DNA from 2 places in the Pseudoxanthomonas sp. F11 genome. Region 1 is predicted to be linked to the other one. Evidence: riboswitches for the same ligand, from Rfam matches in the RefSeq annotation. Region 1 holds a riboswitch; the other holds the start of a gene.
What was found. A riboswitch is a leader RNA that binds a small molecule or an ion and turns the genes downstream of it on or off. The one in region 1 is predicted to bind cobalamin.
Positions count from the first base shown of each region.

Region 2: it holds a riboswitch for cobalamin, as region 1 does, so the genes downstream of both, V8246_RS12065 (ribonucleoside-diphosphate reductase subunit alpha) here and btuB (TonB-dependent vitamin B12 receptor) in region 1, are expected to answer to the same signal.

Region 1 covers NZ_JBANLZ010000002.1:229,694-233,279, forward strand. Annotated here, with positions in the region: gene btuB (TonB-dependent vitamin B12 receptor) at 1-1,325, opposite strand, end outside; cobalamin riboswitch at 1,444-1,662, opposite strand; gene V8246_RS06840 (TfoX/Sxy family protein) at 1,865-2,233, opposite strand; gene V8246_RS06845 (GAF domain-containing protein) at 2,230-2,715, opposite strand; gene bioD (dethiobiotin synthase) at 2,835-3,503, shown strand.
Region 2 covers NZ_JBANLZ010000003.1:331,559-335,144, reverse strand. Annotated here, with positions in the region: gene V8246_RS12065 (ribonucleoside-diphosphate reductase subunit alpha) at 1-1,704, opposite strand, end outside; cobalamin riboswitch at 1,978-2,277, opposite strand; gene V8246_RS12060 (VOC family protein) at 2,422-3,586, opposite strand, start outside.

The sequences.
Region 1 (3,586 bases):
GATTCTTCCGGCTTCAGGTACGGATTGCCGAAGCCGGGGTAGTACAGGTCGTTGAAGCTCGGTGCCTTGAAGCCGGTGGCCGCGCTGGCGGTCAGCTTCAGCCCATTGCCGAAGCCGTAGCCGTAGCCGAGGCTGCCTGTGGTGTGGTTGCCGAACTGTTCGTTGTCGTCGTTGCGCACGCTGGCCTGCAGCTGATGCGCGCCGAAACGGCCCTGGTACTCGACGAAGCCGGCCAGGTTGTCGCGCCGGGTGATGGCGAACAGGGTGGTGCTTTCCACCCGATCGTCCTGCCAGTCGATGCCCGCAGTCAGCAGCTGGTTCGCGGCCACGGTGAAGTCGCCCTGCGCCGAGGCCACGTAGCGGCGCGTCTGGAAATAGCCGGACTGCACGTCGTCGTGGAAGTCGTCGGACTTGTCGTCGTTGCGACCCAGGCTCAGCAGCAGGTTGATCTTGTCGCTGGGCGTATAACGCAACTTGGTGCCCAGCACCTGCTGCACGGTCTCGGAGCGGTTGGTGTAGCTGCCATCGAACTCGCTCTTGCCCTCGGCGCGCAGCGCGTTGGCTTCCAGTGCCAGCGTATCGGTGAAGGAATAGCCGCCGCGCAGGGTGGCCGAGGTGTTGCGGTAGCCGTCGCGGTCGGGCTCGTCGGTGAAACAGCCGGCGCCGTCGAACGGGTTCGCGGGATCGCCGCCGGTGCCGCGACAGGCGTTGAATCCGTCGGTGCGCGTGTACGCCACATCGGCGCCGAACCAGCCGCGCCCGATGCCGCCGCCGATGCCGGCACTGGCTTCGCGGGTACTGTCGCTGCCCACGCCGATGCGGACGTTCGGACGCACCTTGCCGGTGTTGCGGCGGGTGAACACCTGGATCACGCCGCCGATGGCCTCGGAGCCCCACAGACTCGAGCGCGGGCCGCGTACGATCTCGACGCGGTCGATCTGGTCGATCGGCAGGTCCTGCAAGGCGGGCAGCCCGGCGGTCGCCGAGCCCATGCGCACGCCGTCCACCAGCACCAGCACGTGATCGGATTCGGCGCCGCGCAGGTTGAGCGTGGTGATCTTGCCGGCGCCGCCCTGGTTGGCGATCGAGATGCCGGCGCGGCCCTGCAGCAGTTCGCCCAGCGAACGCGCCTGACTGCGCTGGATCGCGTCGCGGCCGATCACCTGCGCGGGCACCAGGCTGTCTTCGACGGCGACTTCGGTACGCGTGCCGGAGACGACGATTTCATCGAGGTCGGTGGCGTCCTGCGCCTGCGCCGCGAACGGCAGCGCCATCGCGACCGCGAAGGCCAGCAGGGAAGGGGAGGAAAAGGTACGGCTCTGCATCGGAACTGCTCCATCGCGCGCCCCGCGCGCATTGTTCGGCGTGGAGTCGCGATGGAAAGGCATGCGGAGCGGACAGCGCAGGCGAAGCGGCGCGGCACGCCGCGACGCCCTCCGCATCGCAACCAGTGGACTTCCAGGCCGGTCTCCGGGCTTGCGAACGAGTGCAGGGCACTCCGCCGGGGCGCCTTCCCATGCGTCGTGGACGCACAGTGGCCGATGCCGCGGCTTTCTTCGCCTACCGTTGCGGGGGCAGCGCCGGCATGCCGCCTGCGCGGGTCACCGGCTTCCCGTTTCAACCCGGCACGAGGCACGGGTCACCTGAAAGCGCGCGCAGTATACGGGAAGCGCGTGCCCATCGTGCTCAAGGGGCATTTCCTGGCAGGAAATCCATTGTAGGAGCGGGCCATGCCCGCGATGCTTTTGCCCGGAATGTCCCGTTGCAGAAGCAGGCCGGCTCGCGATGTTTCTCCGCCGGGTGCTGCGCGAAAGGCATCGCGCCCATGGGGCGCTGCTACAAAGGTTCGCGATGCTTGCCGGCGTCAGTCGTCGCCGCGCGAGTCGAACAGGTTCAGCGAAGGACCCGTGTCTTCTTCCTGCTCGGTATGGGTGGTGGTCACCGGCCCTGCGGCGGGACGGCCCCGCGGGGGCGGCAGTAGCGCGGCGGCGGCATCGTAGGCCACCAGCAGTTCGCCACGACGGGCCTCCGGCAACTGCTGCCAGTGGCAGTCCAGCAGGGCGCCTTCCAGCGCATAGAGCAGATTGAGGCTGGGGCGGAACCCGGCGCGCTTGACCCGGATGAAGGCCTCCACCGCGCCTACCGACTCCAGATCCTCCTGCGTGCGCAGGCCGACCTGGCGGAGCCAGGCGGCGGATTTGGGGCCGATGTTGCGCAGCTTGGTGCCTGTCATGTCAACGAATCCAGAAAAATGGCGGCGATGCGTTCCATGCCCGCCTGGTCGTCCGCATCGAAGCGCGCCAGGCGGGGGCTGTCCAGGTCGAGCACACCGACGAGTTCGCCCCCTTTCACCAGCGGGACCACCAGTTCCGAGCGCGAGGCGGAATCGCAGGCGATGTGGCCCGGGAAGGCGTCCACGTCGTCCACGCGCTGGGTTTGGCGGGTGCGTGCGGCGGCTCCGCAGACCCCCTTGTCCAACGGGATCCGCACGCAGGCTGGTAAGCCTTGGAACGGACCGACCACCAATTCCCGGCCATCGAAGAAGTAGAAGCCCACCCAGTTGAAGTCGGGCAGGGCGTGGTAGATCAGCGCGGCGAGGTTGGCGGCGTTGGCGATCCGGTCCGGTTCACCGGCCAACAGGGCGCGGGCCTGGTCGGCGAGCTGCGCGTATTGTTCCGGCTTGCTGCCGGTGAGCGTCTGGGAGGCGAATGACATGGGCCCGATTCTACCCCGCGGGTCCGGTGGCGGCCGGATTATCATCGTCGCCATGAACCGGCATGCCCAACAACGATGATGGCCTTACCGAGTGGCGCTCTTGCGCCTGCAGGACCGTGATGGACCGCGTGTTCATCACCGGCACCGATACCGGCGTGGGCAAGACCGTCGCGAGCGCGGCGCTGCTGCATGCGTTCCGCGCACGCGGCCTGCGTGCGGTGGGCATGAAGCCCGTCGCCAGCGGCTGCGAACCGACGCCTGAGGGCTGGCGCAACGAGGATGCGTTGGCCCTGCAGGCGGCCAGCGATCCGCGGCCGCCCTACGATGACGTCAACCCTTACGCGCTGCCCGCACCGCTGGCGCCGGAGATCGCCGCGCGCGATGCCGGCGTGGACGTGCAACTGGGCGTGCTGGTGTCCGCGTTCGAGCGCCTGCATCCGCTGGCCGACATGGTGCTGGTGGAAGGCGTCGGCGGCTGGGCCGCCCCGCTGACCGCCACCCTCGACCAGCGCCACCTCGTGCAGGAACTGCGTCTGCCGGTGGTGCTGGTGGTGGGCATGCGCCTGGGCTGCATCAACCATGCGCGGCTCAGCGCGCGCGCCATCCAGGACGACGGCGCGCGGCTGGTGGGCTGGATCGCCAACGAAGTCGACCCGGACATGGCGCGCCGCGACGAGAACTTCGCCCTGCTGTCGGCGCGCATGCCGGTGCCGTGCTGGGGACGGTTGCCGCATGCGCCGGGCATCGACGCCGGACAACTCAGCCGGCACATCGCGATTCCCTTGTAGCAGGGCCTGAAGCCTTCCTGCAGGAAAACTGCGCGCAATAAAAAACCCGGCAGCGTGGGGGCTGCCGGGTCGGGTTTGCGCGG
Region 2 (3,586 bases), on a different contig from region 1:
GATGTTCCAGGCATCGAACTGCAGTTCGCCGTTAGCGGCGCGGGTGTCGGCGAAGGACGGGTGCCGGCCGCGTTCCTGCGCCAGTTCCACTGAGGTTTCCAGCGCATGGAAGTAGATGGTCTCGGCGATCTTCGCCGACAGCGCGCGCGCCTCGGCGCTGTCGAACGGCAGGCGCAGCTTGAAGAACACGTCCTGCAGGCCCATGCAGCCCAGGCCGACCGGACGCCAGCGCAGGTTGCCGCGGCGGGCGGTTTCGATCGGATAGAAGTTCAGGTCGATCACGCGGTCCAGCTGGCGTACGGCCAGGCGGACGGTTTCGGCGAGCTTGTCGAAATCGAAGTAACCGTCCTCGTCGAAATGACGGGCCAGGTTGATCGAGCCCAGGTTGCACACCGCCGTTTCCTCGGCCGAGGTGACCTCGAGGATCTCGGTGCACAGGTTGGACAGGTGGATGACATTGCCCGCGCGCAGCGTCTGGTTGCTGGCCGCGTTGCACTTGTCCTTGAACGTCATCCAGCCGTTGCCGGTCTCGGCCAGCGTGCGCATCATCCGGCCGTACAGCTTGCGGGCCGGGATGGTCTTGACGGCCTTGCCCTGTAGCTCGGCCTGCGTGTACGCCAGCTCGAATGCGGCACCGTACAGGTCGGTCAGTTCCGGCACCACGCGCGGATCGAACAGCGACCACTCCTGGTCGGCTTCGACGCGCTTCATGAACAGGTCCGGCACCCAGTTGGCCAGGTTGAGGTTGTGCGTGCGGCGCGCCTCGTCGCCGGTGTTGTCGCGCAGCTCCAGGAAGTCCTCGATGTCGGCGTGCCAGGTTTCCAGGTACACGCAGGCCGCGCCCTTGCGCTTGCCGCCCTGGTTGACCGCCGCGACCGAGGAATCCAGCGTCTTCAGCCACGGCACGATGCCGTTGCTGTGGCCGTTGGTGGACTTGATCAGCGAGCCGCGCGAACGCACGCGGGTGTAGCTCACGCCGATGCCGCCGCTGAACTTGCTCAGCTGGGCGATGTCGCCGTACCGGGCGTAGATGGATTCCAGCGTGTCCTGCGGCGAATCCAGCAGGAAGCACGAGGACAGCTGCTCGTGCGTGGTGCCGCTGTTGAACAGCGTCGGCGAGCTGGGCAGGTAGTCCAGATTGCCCATGCGGCGGTACAGCGCCAGCGCTTCCGGCACGTCCTCGCTCAGTGCGCAGGCGATGCGCAGGAAGAACTGCTGCGGCGTCTCGATCACCTTGCGCGTGTGCGGATGGCGCAGCAGGTAGCGGTCGTACAGCGTGCGAAGGCCGAAGTAGTCGAAGTGCAGGTCGAGCGAGGCGTCCAGTGCGCCGTTGAGCTTGCGTGCGTTGGTCTGCACGAAGTTCAGCAGGCGGTCGTTGATCAGGCCGACCTCGTGGCCGCGGGTGACCGACTGCGAGAATGCGTGGATCTCCTGGCCAGTGACTTCCTTGGTGATGTAGGCGGCCAGCAGGCGCGCGGCCAGGCGGCTGTACTCGGGTTCTTCACCGGTCAGCAGCGCGGCGGTGCGGATCGACAGTTCGTCCAGTTCGCGCGTGCTGGCGCCGTCGTACAGGCCGGAGATGGTGCGGGTGGCCACGCGCATCGGGTCGATGGCGTGCAGGCCTTCGCAGTTGCGCTGCACTGCGCGCACGATCTTGTTGAGGTCCACCGGCTCGCGGCTGCCGTTGCGCTTGGTGACGCTCATCGCGGTGGCGGTGGGCGGGGGGGTCAGCGAGAACGCGTCTTTCTGGGACGGAGCGGTGCCGGCGTCGGCGACGGCGCTGTCGATCTGGGTCACGAGAATCCTCCATGCGTGGTGCACGCGGCGGCCCGTCCCTCGCGGGGCTGCGCAAGGCCGGATGGAGGTCAACAGTGGGGAAGCGGCGTCGCAGGGGCTAAGACGCGCGCACGGACGACCGGCGGCCCCTGCTTCGCCAGCCCTCTCCCCCCGGAGATTCCGCGGCCGGCACCGCGCGGTGTGCATCGCGCGGCTGTCGGCAGGTCTTCGGACTCATGGGCTTGGAGGCGAGGAGTGAGGGAAGAGAAGTGAGGCGTGAGCGAAGGCGGTGCCTTGGCTCTGCTCACTACTCACTTCTCCACACTCACTCCTGCTCCACCTACACCCGCCGCTTCCCAAGGCATGGCGCCTCAGTGCTGGTGGCGGGTTCGTTCCCAATTACCGCTGCGGGGCAGTGCCGGAGTGGCGCGAACGCGTCACCGGCTTCCCGTTTTAATCCCGTGGCTTGCGACCACCGGAACCGACGGGCACAACATAGTGGGGCAAGCAGGAGGCGTCAACACCAAATGTTGTGTGGAACAGTCGGTGTCGACGCGATGCGGGTTTCACGGCGTCGTGCCCGAAAAGTGAGCGGAGAGAAGTGAGGAGTGAGCGAAAGCTCTTCCTCACGCCTCACTCCTGCCGTCAACCGCGCAGCGCCGCGATCGACGCGTCCTGCGCCTGTTGGTAAAGCGCGAACGGGTCGTGGATCTTCGCGCCGAGGGCGGCCTCGAATGCGTCCTGGTTGGCATGCGCGTCGTAGGCGCGCTGCTCGCCGCCGCCCAGGTTGGACTGGAAGATGCCCGCGGCGCTGACCGGCAGGAAGTCCTCATAGACGATGGGGTCCACGACGGCGTAGCCGGCGTCGACCATCGCATCCGGCGTCATCGCCGCGCGCTCGGCCGCAGACAACGCCGCGCCGCCGTCGGACAGGCGGTAGCGGAAGTAGCCCAGCCCTTCGCGGCGCAGCGTGGTCTCGTCATCCGGGAATTCCGCGAACGCCGCCGCCAGCCGCTGCGGATAGTCGGCCGACGTATTGCCGGCACCCCCGACTTGGCGCACCTGCGCGAGCAGGCGGTCATAGAGTTCGCGCCCGGCCGGCGTCAGCGCCAGGCCGCGCTGCTCGATCTCGCCGAAGCGCGCGCTGTGGCTGCCGGGCACCAGCGTGCCGGTGGCGTCGGGGAAGGCGACTTCCTCTTCCAGCGCCTTGAAGCTGGTCTGGCGCAGCAGGATGGGCACGGCGCGGCGCGGCGGGCCCTCGATCAGCGCCTTGGCCTGGAGGCCGCGTTCGAGCATCGCGGCCTGCGCGGCGTCGATGTCCAGCGTGCGCGGGGTGAGGTGATTGATGTGCGGGCCGCGGAAGCTGACCACGTCGGCCACCAGGCGGTGCAGGCCGTGCAGCGCGCGATAGGTCTCCAGCGTGACGGTCGCATCGCCGTGCCAGCGGAAGGTTTCCAGCACTTCGGCGACGAAGCGCTGCGCATCGGTCTCGCCCAGTCCGCCGTCGCGTTCGGCCTGCGCCAGCAGCGCGCGCGCGTCGGCGGTGAAGATGTCGCGCTTGGCCAGGATCGCCTCGGCCTTGGCACGCAGCGCGGCATCGGCGATCAGCTCCAGCCGCAGCAGCGAGGTGAAGATGCGGAACGGATTCGCCGCCAGCGCCTCTTCGGTCAGCGGCCGGAACGCAGTCGCATGCACCGGCACGCCGGCCACCGTCAGGTCGTAGTAGCCCACCGGGTGCATGCCCATCACCGCGAATACGCGGCCCAGCATCGCCAGTTCGGCCGGCGTGCCCACGCGGATCGCGCCATGG